DNA from 2 places in the Dyella thiooxydans genome. Region 2 is predicted to be linked to the other one. Evidence: predicted binding sites of a transcription regulator. Region 2 holds the regulator's gene; the other holds the start of a gene.
What was found. The regulator FliA, encoded in region 2, starts transcription of late flagellar genes. The targets are predictions, from matches to a motif close to TAAAGTTTNNCNNNCNNNGGCCGATAA.
Positions count from the first base shown of each region.

Region 1: ATSB10_RS07065 (cyclic di-GMP phosphodiesterase) is a predicted target of FliA. The motif match lies at 5,485-5,511, and genes of this name have one in related genera.

Region 1 is NZ_CP014841.1:1,539,401-1,546,924, reverse strand. It holds gene ATSB10_RS07080 (alginate export family protein) at 1-952, opposite strand, end outside; gene nirK (copper-containing nitrite reductase) at 1,041-2,405, opposite strand; gene ATSB10_RS07070 (sensor domain-containing diguanylate cyclase) at 3,056-4,111, opposite strand; gene ATSB10_RS07065 (cyclic di-GMP phosphodiesterase) at 4,158-5,351, opposite strand; gene ATSB10_RS07060 (hypothetical protein) at 5,836-6,657, shown strand; gene ATSB10_RS07055 (LysR family transcriptional regulator) at 6,704-7,524, opposite strand, start outside.
Region 2 is NZ_CP014841.1:2,131,068-2,138,591, forward strand. It holds gene ATSB10_RS09785 (chemotaxis protein CheA) at 1-1,121, opposite strand, end outside; gene ATSB10_RS09790 (protein phosphatase CheZ) at 1,216-1,860, opposite strand; gene cheY (chemotaxis response regulator CheY) at 1,857-2,264, opposite strand; gene ATSB10_RS09800 (RNA polymerase sigma factor FliA) at 2,325-3,059, opposite strand; gene ATSB10_RS09805 (MinD/ParA family protein) at 3,061-4,053, opposite strand; gene flhF (flagellar biosynthesis GTPase FlhF) at 4,050-5,657, opposite strand; gene flhA (flagellar biosynthesis protein FlhA) at 5,857-7,524, opposite strand, start outside.

The DNA of each region.
Region 1 (7,524 bases), 590 kb from region 2:
GCGTGGCGAGGAAGCGGTCGGCCCAGCCGTTGAACGCATGCAGCGTGGCCAGCGGGGTCTGCAGGGCGCTGGTGCCGTCGCCCTGCAGCCGCTCCTGGCCCAGCGTCCATTGCCAGGCACGCAGGCCCAGGGCCACTTCGGCATGCAGGTAGGAACGGCTGCCTTGCAGCGTGCCGCGCTTCCAGGCGTGCTGCCGGGCCGCTTCCAGCGTGTAGTCGATGCTCCAGTCCTGGCCGCGCGCGGCGTGGCCCAGCCAGCGCAGGCCGAGGTCGCGATGCGAGCTGGCCGGCAGCGACTGGTTGCCGATCAGGTAGGCGTAGCCGACCACGGTGCCCGCCGCCTGCTTCCACGACACGTTGAGCAGATGGGTGTCCAGGTTCTGCCGGGCGTGCAGCGGATCGGGATGGTGCGCGCCGAAGATGCGGTTGACGCGGGTGAGCCAGGCATAGTCGACGCGCCAGGCCGATGACGGCGTCCAGATCGCGCGCACGGCGTCGAAGCTCTGTTCGAGCTGGCGGAAGCCGACGTTGCCGACGAAGCGGTCGTTGTCGAGCTTGATCACCTGGCGGCCCACGCGCAGGTCCAGCGGCTGCCAGCCGTGGTATTCGACATAGGCCTGGTCCAGCTCGGTATCGGCCGGGTCGGACACCACCGGGTAGTTCGTCTGTCCGTTACGGGTGCTGTTGTACAGATCGTTGCCGACCACGCGGTTGTCCTGCAGCGAGACCAGCGCGCTCCAGCCGCTGTGATCGGCGAAGCGGTAGCCCAGCCGGGTGCGCACGGTCGAGGCGTTGGCGTCGCGGGCGAAGCCGCCCTGGTCGACCTGCTCGAGGCGATAGCGCACGTCGAGCTGGGGACCGCTGGCGGTGTCGGCTTGCGCATTGGCGCAGCCGGCGGCGCCCAGCAGCAGGACGAACGCGGCGCGCGGGGCGTTGACGGCCCATGGTTTCATGGTCGTTTCCTCGGAGTATTCGGGAGGGATGGCCCGACGGCGGGCGCCGCCGGGAGGGGAGGGCGGCGTGGCCGCCCGGAAGGCCGGATCAGTTGCCGGCGCGGAAGATGCTCGGGTCCTTCGGGCCGGTGACTTCGACCCAGCCGGCGAGGCCCTTCTCCAGGCGCGACAGCGCATGGTCGACGAGGATGTACTTGCCCGGTTCCTCGAAGTGCACGTCGGTCACCACCGCGCCGCCCGGCGGAACCGGGATGGTCTGCACGTCGTGTTCCGGCCGGTTGGCCAGCGCGCCCCAGGCCCAGGCGTCGTCGAACATCTCGCCGATCAGGTGGAACGAGGAGGTCTTGTTCGGGCCGCCGACGCCGAAGTAGATGCGGATGGTGTCGCCCACCCTGGCCTTGAGCGGATGGTCGGTGGTGAGCGCGCCGACGGCGCCGTTGAAGACCATGTAGGTCGGCTGTTCGGCGAGCAGCTTGTTGACGTCGAACTGCAGGTGGCCGTGGGTGTTGAACGGCTCGGTGGTGTAGATCTCGCCCTGCATCATGTAGAACTCGTGCGCCACCTTGGGCAGGCCGCCGGCCGGCTCCACCAGCACCATGCCGTACATGCCGTTGGCGATGTGCTGTGCGACCATCGGCGTGGCGCAGTGGTAGACGTACAGGCCCGGCTTGAGCGCCTTGAAGGTGAAGCTGCGGGTCTGGCCCGGCGGCACCTGCATCACCGCCGCACCGCCGCCCGGACCGGTCACCGCGTGCATGTCGACCGAGTGGTTCATCAGGCTGTGGGCGTCGTTGTGCAGGCTCACCGTGACGGTGTCGCCGACGCGGGCGCGCAGCATCGGGCCGGGCACCTTGCCGTTGAAAGTCCAGTAGGTGAACGTGGTGCCGTTGGCGAGTTGGCCGGTGACTTCCTCGGTGGTGAGGTTGAACTGCAGGTGCTTCGGCGCGCGGTCGCCGACCGGCGCAGGCAGGTCGTCCGGCGCGCGGCTGATGTCGGCGGCGGTGGCCTTGGGGGCGGCCTCCGCCTTGCCCACCACCAGCTTGCCGTCCATGCCGGCGGCGCGATGGCCGGGGATGTTGCAGAAGTAGTCGAAGTTGCCGTCGTGGTCGGCGCGGAACACCACCGCGGTGCTGGCGTCCTTGCCCACCACGTCGTTGGACAGCACGTTGAAGTCGGGCAGGCGGATGTTGTGCATCGAGCCGTCGCCGTCGATCAGGTTGATCTGCACGATCGCCCCGGCGGGCACCTTCAGGGTGGGGTTGAGCTGGCCGTCGATGGCGCCGCCCACGCCGCGGAAGCCCATGCCGAACGAGCCGACATCGGTCTTCAGGGTGAAGGTCACGGTCGGTGTGTATTCGGCCGGGCTCTGCAGGTTGGAGGTGGTGGCGTTCGCGTGGCCGGCCCAGGCCAGCGCCAGTGCGAACACGGGTAAAAACATGTGACGAATGTTCATGGTTCCGTCTCCTGCAGCGACAACCGGGCCCCTGTCGCGTGCACTGATCTCGGAAAGCGTCCTGCCCGGCGAGCGTGTCGTTCGATTCGATCAGCGTTCGGGGCACACGCTATCGGCCCGGGTGGTGCGAGCGGTCTGATCCATGTCAGGCGGGTCCGCCATGGCGCGGGGTGCGACCGGATGCCACGGGACGGCTGCGCGGGGCGGGACGCGGCAGCGGGCTTGTCGACCGGCGGGTGCCTCTCGGCGAAGCCCGGTTCGATCAGGATCATGCGGCAGTCGCTGCCGGCACCTTCGTCGCCATGCTGGCGACCCGGCGGTCCGGGCGACCGCCGCCGGTTCGCCACCTGCCGACCCGTCGGCGTGTCGCGACTGCAGGTGCCGCAGTTGGTGCCCTCTGCGGGAGCATGACGATCGAGGATGCCGAAGTGGCTGCAACGGAGTCGATGCGCATGGGCGCCGTTGCACCGGATGGTTCCGCAAAGATCGAGACCGGGAGCCACGTCGGGTGCGATGGCGCGCCAATCATCTGCACCAGCCGTCTTCGCGCGGGCTCCGGGCAGGGGTGCTGCGCCTGGAGTCGATCATGCGGATCGTCGGCTGACGCATGGAGTCGGCGGGTGCACCCGCCGACGAAGGAACCCGGCGCGTCAGAGCGGCGGCAGGTCCGGTGCGTGGCTGCCGACGCGGTTTCTGCCTGCGTCCTTGGCCTGGTAGAGCGCACGATCCGCGGCTTCGATCCATTGGCGCGGATGGTTTTCACCGCGCGGCCGGGAGGCGATCCCGATGCTCACCGAGCAGCGCAGCGAGGGTGCCAGCGGAAAGCGCAGGCTCTCCACGTCGGCGCGGATGCGCTCGGCGATCGCACCCGCCGCGGACGAATCGACAGGCAGTACGAGGGCGATTTCGTCACCCCCCAGCCGTCCGGCCAGACCGCGGTCGGCCGCGTGTTCGCGCACGATGGCGCCGATCGCGCGCAACACGTCGTCGCCGATCGGATGGCCGTGGGTGTCGTTGACCACCTTGAAGTCATCCAGGTCGATCAGCAACAGCGTGGCGGTGGCATCCGGGCGCAGCGCCGCCAGCATCGCGGCAATGCCCTGTTCCCAGTGGCGTCGGGTGTGCAGGCCGGTCAGCGGGTCGGTATGGGCCAGTTCCTTCAGGCGCAGGTTCTGCAACTGCACCCGGCGCACCAGGCTGTAGCTGATCGCGCTGACCACCAGCGTGTGGATCACCAGGATAGGCAGGCTGGCCACCACCACCGCCATGTCGGAAGCGGGGGCGGCAGCGAAGCCGGTGAGCAGCCCGCCCAGCACGATGCCGGCGGCGGTCCAGCCCAGCGAGCGAAGCCACAGCCCGCGGATGCCGGTGGTGACCTTGTCCGCTGCCACCACGGCGATGAGCACGACCGACGGCAGCAGATTGAAATGCATCAGCGGGGCGCAGGTGCCGGCGAAGAACGAGTCGAGCAGCAGATTGCGTCGTTCGGCAGCGGCCGGGTCCCTGCCATGGCGGGCCATCAGGAAGGCGAGGTGCGGCCAGGCGAAGCAGACCAGCACCGCCCATGCCCAGGCCTGCCAGCTTCCATGCCGCTGCTGCAGCACGACGGCGATGGGCAGGGTGCCGAGCCCCATGCCCAGCACGCGCAGGACGTAGGTGCGCCGGTAGAGCTGGCGCAAAGGATTGCTGGACAGGTCGTTCTTCATGGGCTTCAGGATGCCTGCGGGCGGGCCGGCGGGAGCTGTGCCGGCTTCATGCGCGCAGCAGGGCGGGTACATCCAGATCCCAATGGGCGGGATCTTCGATGGCGACGATGCGATCGTCCGAGTCCTCCAGGTCCAGCGTCTCCGGCTCCAGCCGCGCGCGCTCGGGAAGGGTGCAGATCAGTCGCACGATCGGGTTCAGCGCGCTGCCGTTGCCCTGCACCAGTACCACGGCCAGTCGCTGGGATGCCAGTCGCACGAGTGTGCCGGTGGGATAGATGCCGATCAGCTTCACGAAGACATGGAAGATCCGCCGGTCGAAATGGCCTTCCTGCCACTCGGCCATGCGGCGAATGGCTTCGGCCGGCTCCCAGCCGGGCTTGTAACAGCGCTCGGAAGTGATCGCATCGTAGACGTCGCAGATCGCACCCATGCGTGCGACCTCGCTCAGTGCGTCGCCGGACAGCCTGTGTGGGTAGCCGGTACCGTCGGTCTTCTCGTGGTGATGCAGGGCCACATCCAGTGCCATCGGACCGGCGGCCGATTCACGGCTGAGGATGTCCCAGCCCACCTGCGGGTGCTGCCGCACGGTGGCCAACTCCAGCGGGCTGAGGCGACCGGGCTTGTTGAGGACCGCGTCGGAGATCCCGACTTTGCCGATGTCGTGCAGCAGGCCCGCCACGCCGAACTCCTTCAGTGCCTCGCCCTCATAGCCCAGGCGCTTGCCGAGGGCGATCATCAGCGCGGCGACGGCGACCGAGTGCAGATAGGTGTAGTCGTCCTTGTTCTTCAGGCGGACCACGCTCAGCATCGCCGCAGGGTTGCGGGCAATCACCTCGTTGATCTCGTCCACCACCTCGGCGGCGGCGTCCATGCTCAGCGCCTTGCCCATGCGCGCTTCGCCGAACAGCGACTTCGCCACGCCCTTGGCGCGTTCGCGGATGGCTTCGGCCGCCGCGTAGTCGTCGCCGAAGTCCGAGCGTTCGGGCGACGGCTCCGGCGTCGTCTCGATGACGGGCGCCGCGGAAGGCGTCACCGGTCCGGATGCCAGATCCAGCCCCTTGCTGGTGTCGATCCACACACCCTGCTGCCCCAGCGCGCGCAGCGTGACCAGGGTTTCGCCGGGCTCGACCAGGAACGATCCCCGCCAGAACGGATGATCCAGCCAGTTGCCCTCGATCTTCCGGACGTACATGCCCGCAACCACCTGGGTGGCGACGATCTTCTTCAGCGGCGAGGTCATGTTCGGGCCAATCCAAATCTCGTCGGTTCTGCGTGGGCGCGTCCCGGGCGGAGTCATCGTTGCAGGGGCGATCGATCGCTTTCGCGGCCTGCCGTCAGGCGGGCCACGTCCGGGTGCCGGACCGTGCGTTCGGTTATCGGCCCGCACGGGGCGTACTTGAGTGGCGGCCGGGCCTGACGGCAGGCCGCTGGTGGGGTGTCGAGGGGCGTACCGATGCCGGTTCGTCCGGCATCCGCGCCGGCGGCGGGCGCCGACCGCGATGCCGTTGCGCCGCGTGGGGTGGGCGTGGCTCCGCAGGGGCGGATGACCCCTGGATCTGCCCTCGCCGTTCCCCCGACCTGAGCACCGTTTGATCCTGGACAAGTCGGCGACCTCGACGCGGGGTTACGGTGACGATCCCTATTTGCGTTGCGGCGGCCGGAGTCGAACGCGCGCGAGGGCAACCGAGGCAGCGCGACACCGACCATTCAAGGGAGTCCAGACCATGCGTTACGTGATTCTCGCCCTGGCGATCTTCCTCTCTCCCGTGGCCTGCACCCAGGCCTGGGCCCAGACCCGGCTGAGCATAGGCATCAGCGACCGCGGCGTGAGCCTGGGCTTCGTCGTATCGACGTATCCGACGTTCGAGCGCATTCCCGGCTACCCGGTGTACTACGACCCGCGCATCGACCAGAACTACTTCTTCTACGACGGCCTGTACTGGGTGTACGTGGACGACGGCTGGTATTGGAGCACCTGGTACAACGGGCCTTGGTACCTGGTTTCGCCGGCTTACGTGCCCTTGTTCATCCTGCGCATTCCGGTGCGCTACTACCGTCGTCCGCCGCCCTACTTCCGCGGCTGGCTGCCGAGCGCGCCTCCGCGCTGGGGCGAACACTGGGGGCCTGGTTGGGAACGGCAGCGCAGCGGGTGGGATCACTGGAATCGCCGCTCCGTGCCGGCACCGGCGCCACTGCCGACCTATCAGCGCAGCTACACCGGCAGCCGCTACCCCCGCCAACTGGAGCAGCAGCGTTCGATCGAGTCCCGCAACTACCGCTACCAGTCACGCGAGACGGTGAGCAGACAGATTCTCGAGCAGCATCGTCGCAACGAGCCGTCGCGCAGCCGGCCCCTGCAGAACGACCGGCCGCAGGAGCCGCGGAGCCGTCCGCAGCAGGGCGTCCAGCAGCCACTGCAGCAGCGTGCCCAGCCACAACAGCCGCACTCGCAGCCGGTGCCCAAGGCGCGCGGCAAGGGTGACAAGGGCCGGTCGGACCAGGACAAGGGGCGCAGGGACAAAGGTCAGGACGGCGGTCACCCCTAGCCAGTGAGCCGCCTGCCCACCGGCGCGGGGGGGCGGGCGGGGCCGCCTAGAGCCGGATCCGGCGCAGCTCGTCCAGCAGACCGGCCAGGGGTTCTTCGATGGCTGCGCCGTCGAGCGCGGTGACCTCCAGCATCATCGCCGGCAGTGGTTGCGACGTGGCGACCTCCACCAGTTCACCCTGAGCCAGTTCGGCGTCGACGGCGTAGCGCGGCAGGGCGCCCAGCTCGCCGCCGGACGCCACCCGCCGTTTCACCGCCTCCACCGAACCGGCCGAATGCAGCGTCGCGGGAACCCCGAGGTGGCGCAGCCAGGTGGAGAGCAGCGCGTTGAGTGCGCCCTCCGGGTCGGGCACGCAGATCGCGGGTGCCGGCAGGCCGGGCACCAGCGCCGGTTCGGTGGTGCCTGGCGCCCGGAACAGCGCCAGTCTCGATCGCGTCAGCTGCAGCAGGGTCTGGTCGGGTGGCACGGCCTGGTCGATGCTCGGGCCGATGGTGATGGCGGCCTGCAGCCGGCCTGCCGAGACCAGCTGGCGCAGCTCCGCGCAGAGCCCGGTGCGCACCTGCACGATGAGCGCGGGCCAGGTCTCGCGCAGACGCTCCAGCACGTCCGGCAGCACGTAGGTGCCGACCGATTCCGACGCACCGATGGCAAACGACCGCTGCGGCTGCAAGCCACGTGCGAAGGCCATCGTCTCGTCGGCGACCTGCAACAGCCGCCGCGCGTGGGGCAGCAGCGCTGAAGCCTGACGGGTAAGCGTCGCGCCGCTGCCCGGCGTGCGCTCGGTGATCGCGAAGCCGACCACGCGTTCGAGCGAGAACAGCGCTTCGGAAAGCGTCGACTGCGCCACGCCCAGGGCCTTGGCCGCGC
Region 2 (7,524 bases):
TCGGTGCCCTCGCCTTCGGTCACCAGGTCCACGTCCTTGCCGAGCTGGCGGGCCAGGTCGCGGACGATGCGAGGGAAGCGCTGGAACAGGCGACCGACCGGCTGCATGCGCATGCCGAGCACGGCGTTCTGCAGGTCGTCGGCGACGCGGTTGAGTTCGTCCACGGTGGACGACAGGGTGTTGTCGCCGTTGCGCGAGGCCAGCGTGAGCAGGCGGTTGCGCAGCAGCAGCAGCTCGCCGGCCTGGTTGACCAGGGCGTCGAGGCGGTGGGTGTCCACGCGCACCGTGGCCTCGGCCGCCGGCGCCGCGGCGCGGGCCGGTGCGGCGGCGGGCGCTGCCGGTGCGGGAGTGGGCGCCGGCACGGGAGCGGGTGCCGCGGCCGGCGCGGATGCCGCCGCAACCTGGCCGGGAGCACCGGTGCCATGAATCGAATCGAGCAGCGCCTCGAACTCGTCGTCGTTGATCGCGCCGGAGGCGGTCGCCGCGGCCGCGGCAGCGGCGGGCGGTTGCCCCCCCGGGACGGCGCCACCGTGCAACTGGTCCAGCAGGGCTTCGAACTCGTCATCGCCGATGCTGCCGGACGGCGCGGCAGCGACCGGTTCGGGCGTCACCGCGCCGGGCGCGGCGGTGCCGTAGAGCGAATCGAGCAGGGCCTCGAACTCGCTGTCGTCGATGGTGCCGTCACCCGCCTGGGGCGGCGGCGCCACCGGCTTGGGCGTGGGCGCCTGGGCGGGCTTCGCGGTGCCGGGCGTCAGACGCGCCAGCAGGTCGGCCGGCGGCATGTCCATCGATTGGCCCGCGGCCAGCGCGGCCATCATCGCCTGCAGCAGGTCCAGCGCCTCGAGCAGCGCGTCCATCCGCGGCGGATCGATCAGCAGCGCACCGTTGCGGGCGGCGTTGAGCAGATCCTCGGCGTGGTGGCACAGCTGCACCATCGGCTCGACGTTGAGGAAGCCGGCACCGCCCTTGACGGTATGGAACGCGCGGAACACCGCGTTGAGCAGCTCGGCATCCTGCGGCGTCGCCTCCAGGTCCACCAGCTGCTCGCCGAGACGCTCGACCAGCTCACCGGCTTCGACCAGGAAGTCGTCGCGCAATTCGGCATCGAAGGAGGGATCCATCTAGATCTCCCTCCCCGACGGGCGCATCGCTTCGCCCCCCGCCGTGGCGGCGGTCGGACGTCGCGGCAAGGGCGGCATCGGCATCATGGGCGCCTCAGAAGCCGAATTCGCTGAGCAGGCGGTCGGCCTCGTCCTGGCTGTTGATCTTCTCGACCGCTTCTTCGGTCTCGCGACCGGACAGCGCGCCGGTGAGGCGCACCAGCTCGATCATGGCCGACTCCACCGAGCTGATGAAGCCGACCACCTTCTTGATGCGCTGGCCGGAAAGATCCTGCCAGGACTGCGCCAGCACCATGTCGTTGAGACCGGCGGTGCAGTGCTCGGCGAACTCGGTGGCCTGCTGCGCCAGTGCCTTCACCGGCGCGGACGAGATCTCATCGGAGGCGTCCAGCATGACCTTGGCGTCGTTGGCCAGCGACTCGGCCTCCGGGCGCATGCGCTCGGCGAAGTCGATGGTGCGGTGGGCCGCCTGCGAGCTCATCTCCAGCACGTCCTGCAGGTGCTTGCGCGCGTCGGTGACGTTGTCGGGATAGCCGTCCTGCACCAGGTCGCCGCCGAGGCGGCTGACCGCGTCGTGCAGGTCGCGGGCGAGTACGCCCAGGGCGCGGAACAATTTCTGCTCGCGCTGGCGCACGAGGGAGTCGAGCGCGTGTTCGAACGCCGGGCCGTCCGGGCTGGTCAGCAACTGGTGCAGTTCGTCCGGCAGGGTCTCGCGGGTCAGGGAAAGTTGGGCGCTCATGCGGCTGCTCCTGCGGCAGCCAGCCGCTCGAAGATCTTGGTGAGTTTTTCTTCCAGCGTGGCAGCGGTGAACGGCTTGACGATGTAGCCGTTCACGCCGGCCTGCGCGGCGGCGATGATCTGGTCGCGGTTGTTTTCCGCCGTGACCATCAGCACCGGCATGGTCTTGAGCGTGGGCTCGGCGCGGATCGCGCGCAGCAGGTCGATGCCGGTCATGTTCGGCATGTTCCAGTCGGTCACCACCATGTCGAATGGCTGGGCCTTGAGCATCGCGATGGCCGCCTCGCCGTCGTCGGCTTCCTGGATCAGGTTGCCGGCGAAGCCGAGCTCGACGAGGAGGTTCCTCACGATGCGCCGCATGGTGGAAAAGTCGTCCACCACCAGGATTTTCATGTTCTTGTTCAAGCCCGTCTCCACTTGCACGCCTCGCGGTCGTGCGCCAGCCCTAGTGTTTCCGTGCGTTGCTCAGTCGTCGTCCCGCCACCCGGTCATGCGCGCGCGCAACCGGATGATGGCCTGGCCGTGGATCTGGCAGACCCGCGACTCGGTGACGCCAAGCACCGCGCCAATCTCTTTCAGGTTGAGTTCCTGCTCGTAGTACAGCGACATCACCAGTTGCTCGCGTTCCGGCAGGGTGGTGATCGCGTCGATCAACGCCTGACGCAGACCCTGCTGCTCCAGTCCCTCCGCCGGACCGAGGCCACTGGCATCGGCCACGTCCATCGCCGGGCTTCCGTCGCCGTCATCCGGCGCCGTGAGGCTCAGCAACCGGGCGCTGGCGGCATCGGCCAGCACCTGGTGGTACTCGTCGGCGGTCATGCCCAGTCGCTTCATGACCTCCGCATCGTCGGCGTCCGCACCGGTCTCGATCTCGACCTGGCGCACCACGTCGGCGACTTCACGCGCCTTGCGGTGAACCGAGCGCGGGGTCCAGTCGGTCCTTCGCAACTCGTCGAGCATCGCGCCACGGATGCGGATGCCCGCATACGTCTCGAAGCTGGCCGAACGATCCGTCGCGTAGTTACGCGCCGCCTCCAGCAGGCCGATCATGCCCGCCTGGATGAGATCGCCCACGTCGACGCTCGGGGGTAGTCGCCCCATCAGGTGATAGGCGATGCGCCTGACCAGCGGCGCATGCGTTTTCACCAGTTCGTCGGCGCTTTGCCGTTGAAGTTGCAGATATTCCGTTGCCACGCTCATCTCACCACCCCGTCGCCGGTGCAGCCTGACCACTGAAGAAAGCGATGCGGCCGAGCCCCCGACGATCGGGTTCTGCCCATGTATCGGCCGCACCTGCCAATTGCTTGAATGCCTGTGACGAGCGACTGCCCGGGGCCATGTCCACCACCGCGTTCTGGCGGCGGATGGCCTGGCGCAGACGCTCGTCCTGCGGCACCCAACCCATGAAATCCAGCATCACATCGAGGAACCGGTCGGTCACCCGGGCCAGCTTCTGGTGCAGCGCGCGGGCTTCGCCCAGGTTGCGCACCATGTTGGCCACCATGTGCAGCCGCTTCACCCCGAAATCCCGGCTGAGCACCTTGGCCATCGCATAGGCGTCGGTGATCGAAGCCGGCTCGTCGCACACCACCAGCAGCACGTCGTCGGCCGCGGCGGCGAACATCGACACCGAGTCGGAAATGCCGGCGGCGGTGTCCACCAGCAGGAAATCCGGTACCTGCGGCAGCTCGTCGAAGGCGCGGATCACCGCGGCCTGCTCGCCCGAGCCCATCTGCGCCAGCCGACGCGCGCCGGAACCGGCGGGAATCACCTTCAGCCCGTGCGGCGCCTCCATCACCAGGTCCTGCAGGCTGCACTGGCCGTCGAGCATGTGGCCGAGGTGGCGCGAGGGCGCCAGGCCGAGCAGCACGTCGACGTTGGCCAGGCCCACGTCGGCATCCAGCAGCAGCGTGTCGCGCCCCATCATCGCCAGGGTCATGCCCAGGTTCACCGCCACCGTGGTCTTGCCCACGCCACCCTTGCCGCCGCACACGGCGATGGTGCGGCAGCGGTGGCCGGAGATGCGCCGATCGAGATTGGCCGCCTGCGTCCCGACGCCATGGTCGGGGGTGACGATGCCGGTGTCGGTGATCGACGAAACCATCTGCTTGAGTCCCCAGGCCTGATTCATGGAAGGCGCATGCGCATCCGCCGCGGCGCCGGAAAAGTCGTTGAGGGTGGACAACGCGCTCATGCGTGGGCCACCTGGAAACCGAAGCGCTCGGCCAGCATGCCGTCGTCCAGCGGCGGCGCGGCTGTCTTCAGCGCGTGCGCGGCGCGCAGCACCAGCACGCGGGCGTCGGCCACGGCGAGGTCTTCCGGCACGCGCTGGCCGTCGGTGGTGTAGTCCAGCGGCAGCCTGTGGCGGATCAGCACCGACAACGCGCCACCGAGGTTCGGCGCCTCGTCGAGCTTGGTCAGCACCACGCTGGCCGGCTCCAGCGGCATGTAGGCGCGCACCGATTCCTCCAGCGACTGCGACTGCGAATTGGCCGCCAGCACCAGCGAGATGCGCAACGCGATGCCGTCGCTGTGGGCGACCTCGTTGAGCACATCCATCTGCTGCTCCAGCCGCGGATCGGTGCCGGACACGCCGGCGGTGTCGATCAGCACGGTGTGCTTGCCCTTCAACATCTCCAGCACCTGGCGCAGGCTCGCCGCGTCGTCGGCCGGGTACACGCGCACGCCCATCAGGCGGCCGTAGTGCTCCAGCTGGGCGGCGGCGCCGATGCGGTAGTGGTCGGTGCTGACCAGCGCCACGTTGGCGGCGCCGTGACGCACCACCGCCCTGGCGGCGAGTTTGGCAATCGTGGTGGTCTTGCCCACGCCGGTCGGACCGACCAGGGCGGTCATTCCGCCATCGCTGTCGCCGCGGCCGCTGATCGCCACGCTGCGGCTGAGCATGCCCAGCGGCAGGTAGCGCGCCTGTTCGGCACTGATCTGTTCGGGCAGGTCGTCGGCGAGCTTGCGGGCGACGTCGGCGTCGATGCCCAGGCGGGTGAGTTCACGCAGTACGCGGGCGCGCAGCGGGTGGCGGCGCTCCATGTCGTTCCAGGCCAGGCTGGACAGCTGCATTTCCAGCATCTCGCGCAGGAAGCCCAGCTCGGCGCGCATGCGCGCGGTGTCCTGCATGGCGCGCTCGATGGCCGGGTGCACGGTCGGGGCCTCGTTCGCGGCAGCCTTCGCCTCGGCCGGCGCCGGGGCGGGGACCGGAGCCGGGGCCGATGGGGTCGCCGCGGCAGGCTTCGGCGCCGGCGCGGTCTCCGCGGCCACCGGGGCGGCGCTGCGACGCGCCACCGGCATGGCGACGCGTGCCGGCGCGTTCGAGGCGTTCGATGCGGGTGCGGCCGGCGGGACCGGGGCACGGCGGACCGCCTGCGACAGGGCCACGGTGTCCTCCGCCACATCCTCACCATAGGGACGCGCCGGCGCAGCGGGCCGGGATGCCGGCGGCAGCCGATCGGCCGGCGCAGCGACGGCGGCGGGCGTTGCCTCGGCGGTCGGCTCCGGGGTGTCCTGCAGCAGGCGACGGCCGAGGCGACCGTGACGGGCGGCCGGCACGTGTTCGGCCGGCGTCGGCAGTTTGACTTCCGGCGTCGGTGCCACGTCACTGGCGGCCGGGGCGCCGTGGCGGGCAGCCTCGCGCACCAGCGCCTCGTCGTAGTCCAGTGCGGCGATGATCTCGATGCCTTCGGGCAGGCGACGGGTGGACAGGATCACCGCATCGGGGCCCTGCTCCTCACGCACCAGGCGCATGGCCTGGCGCATGTCCGGGGCGACGAAACGTTTGATCTTCATGCGTGCTTGCTCCGCGGCGAAGGCCGAAGGATCGGCGCCGGCGCACGGGTGGCGGCGCGGCGAACCGGGGTGTCGGTCAGGACGAGGATCCCGGCGGGATGACCCGCTACGCGGTGCCAGTCCTGCGCGGCCGGACGGCGGTGGTCCGCGTTCGGCCCGCTCGTGACGTGTCGGTCAGTGCTCATGTCGGATTCCTCGCTCAGCGTCCCAGCGCCTGCACCAGCCGCACCCGGCGGTTGTCAGGCACCTCGTTGTAAGCGAGTACGTGCAGGTTCTGTGCCACGTGGCGGGTGAAGCGCGCGAGCCACGGCCGCAGCGGCGGCGAAACGAGCAGCACGGCCGGTTCGCCGCTCATTTCCTGCTTGCGCGCGGCCTCGGCCACGCCCTGCTGCAGGCGGTCGGCCAGGCCCGGCTCCACCGCGGCGCCGGTGCCGCCGCTGCCGGTGAGCGACTGGGTGAGGATCTGCTCCAGCTCCGGCGCCAGCGTGATGACCGGCACCTCGGTGCCCAGCCCGGTGATCTCCTGCACGATCTGCCGGCCCAGGGTGACGCGGACGGCGGAGGTGAGGACGCCGGGATCCTGACTCTGGCTGGCGTGCTCCGCCAACGATTCGACGATCGAGCGCATGTTGCGGATCGGCACCCGCTCGGCCAGCAGGTTCTGCAGCACCTTGACCACCGTGCCCAGCGGCAGGCGCTTGGGCACCAGGTCTTCGACCAGCTTCGGCGCGCTCTGCGCCAGGCGGTCGAGCAGCTGCTGCACGTCCTGGTGGCTGAGCAGCTCGTGGGCATGGTTGCCCAGGATGTGCGAGAGGTGGGTGGCGACCACGGTGGCCGGATCGACCACCGTGTAGCCGAGCGACTGCGCGTTGTCGCGCTGGCCCTGCTCGATCCACACCGCCTCCAGCCCGAACGCCGGATCGCGCGTGGCGATGCCGGGCACCTGGCCGTGCACCTGGCCGGGGTTGATCGCCAGCAGGCGCTCGGTGTGCACCTCGGCCTCGCCCATCGGCACGCCCATCAGGGTGATGCGGTAGGTGTTGGGGCCCAGGTCCAGGTTGTCGCGGATGTGCACCGGCGGCACCAGGAAGCCCAGCTCCTGCGACAGCTTGCGGCGCACCGACTTGATCCGCCCCATCAGCTCGCCGCCCTGGTGGGTGTCCACCAGCGGGATCAGCCGGTAGCCCACTTCCAGGCCCAGCGGATCGACGCTGGCGACGTCCTCCCAGCCCAGCTCCAGGCGCTCGGTGGGCGCGGCCGGTGCCGGTACGTCGGCGGCCTGCTGCGCCACGCGCGCGGCGGCATCGCGCTCGCGCCGGAGCATCAGCCATGCGGCCGCGCCACAGGTGCAGGCGAGCAGCAGGAAGGCGATGTTCGGCATGCCCGGCACCAGGCCCATGACGCCCAGCACGGCACCGGCCACCGCCAGCGCGCGCGGCTGGCCGAAGATCTGCGACACCAGCTGCTTGCCCATGTCCTGCGCCTTGGACACGCGGGTGACGATCACCGCGGCAGCGATCGACAGCATCAGCGACGGCACCTGCGCCACCAGGCCGTCGCCGATGGTCAGCAGGGTGTAGGTCCTGGCCGCCTCGCTGGCCGACAGGCCGTGCTGCAGCACGCCGACGAAGAAGCCGCCGACGATGTTGATGATCAGGATCAGGATGCCGGCGGTGGCGTCGCCGCGGACGAACTTCGACGCACCGTCCATCGAACCGTAGAAGTCCGCTTCCTCGCGCACTTCCTGGCGGCGCTCGCGCGCCTGTTCCTGGGTCAGCAGGCCGGCGTTGAGGTCGGCGTCGATCGCCATCTGCTTGCCGGGCATCGCGTCCAGGGTGAAGCGGGCGGTCACTTCCGACACGCGGGT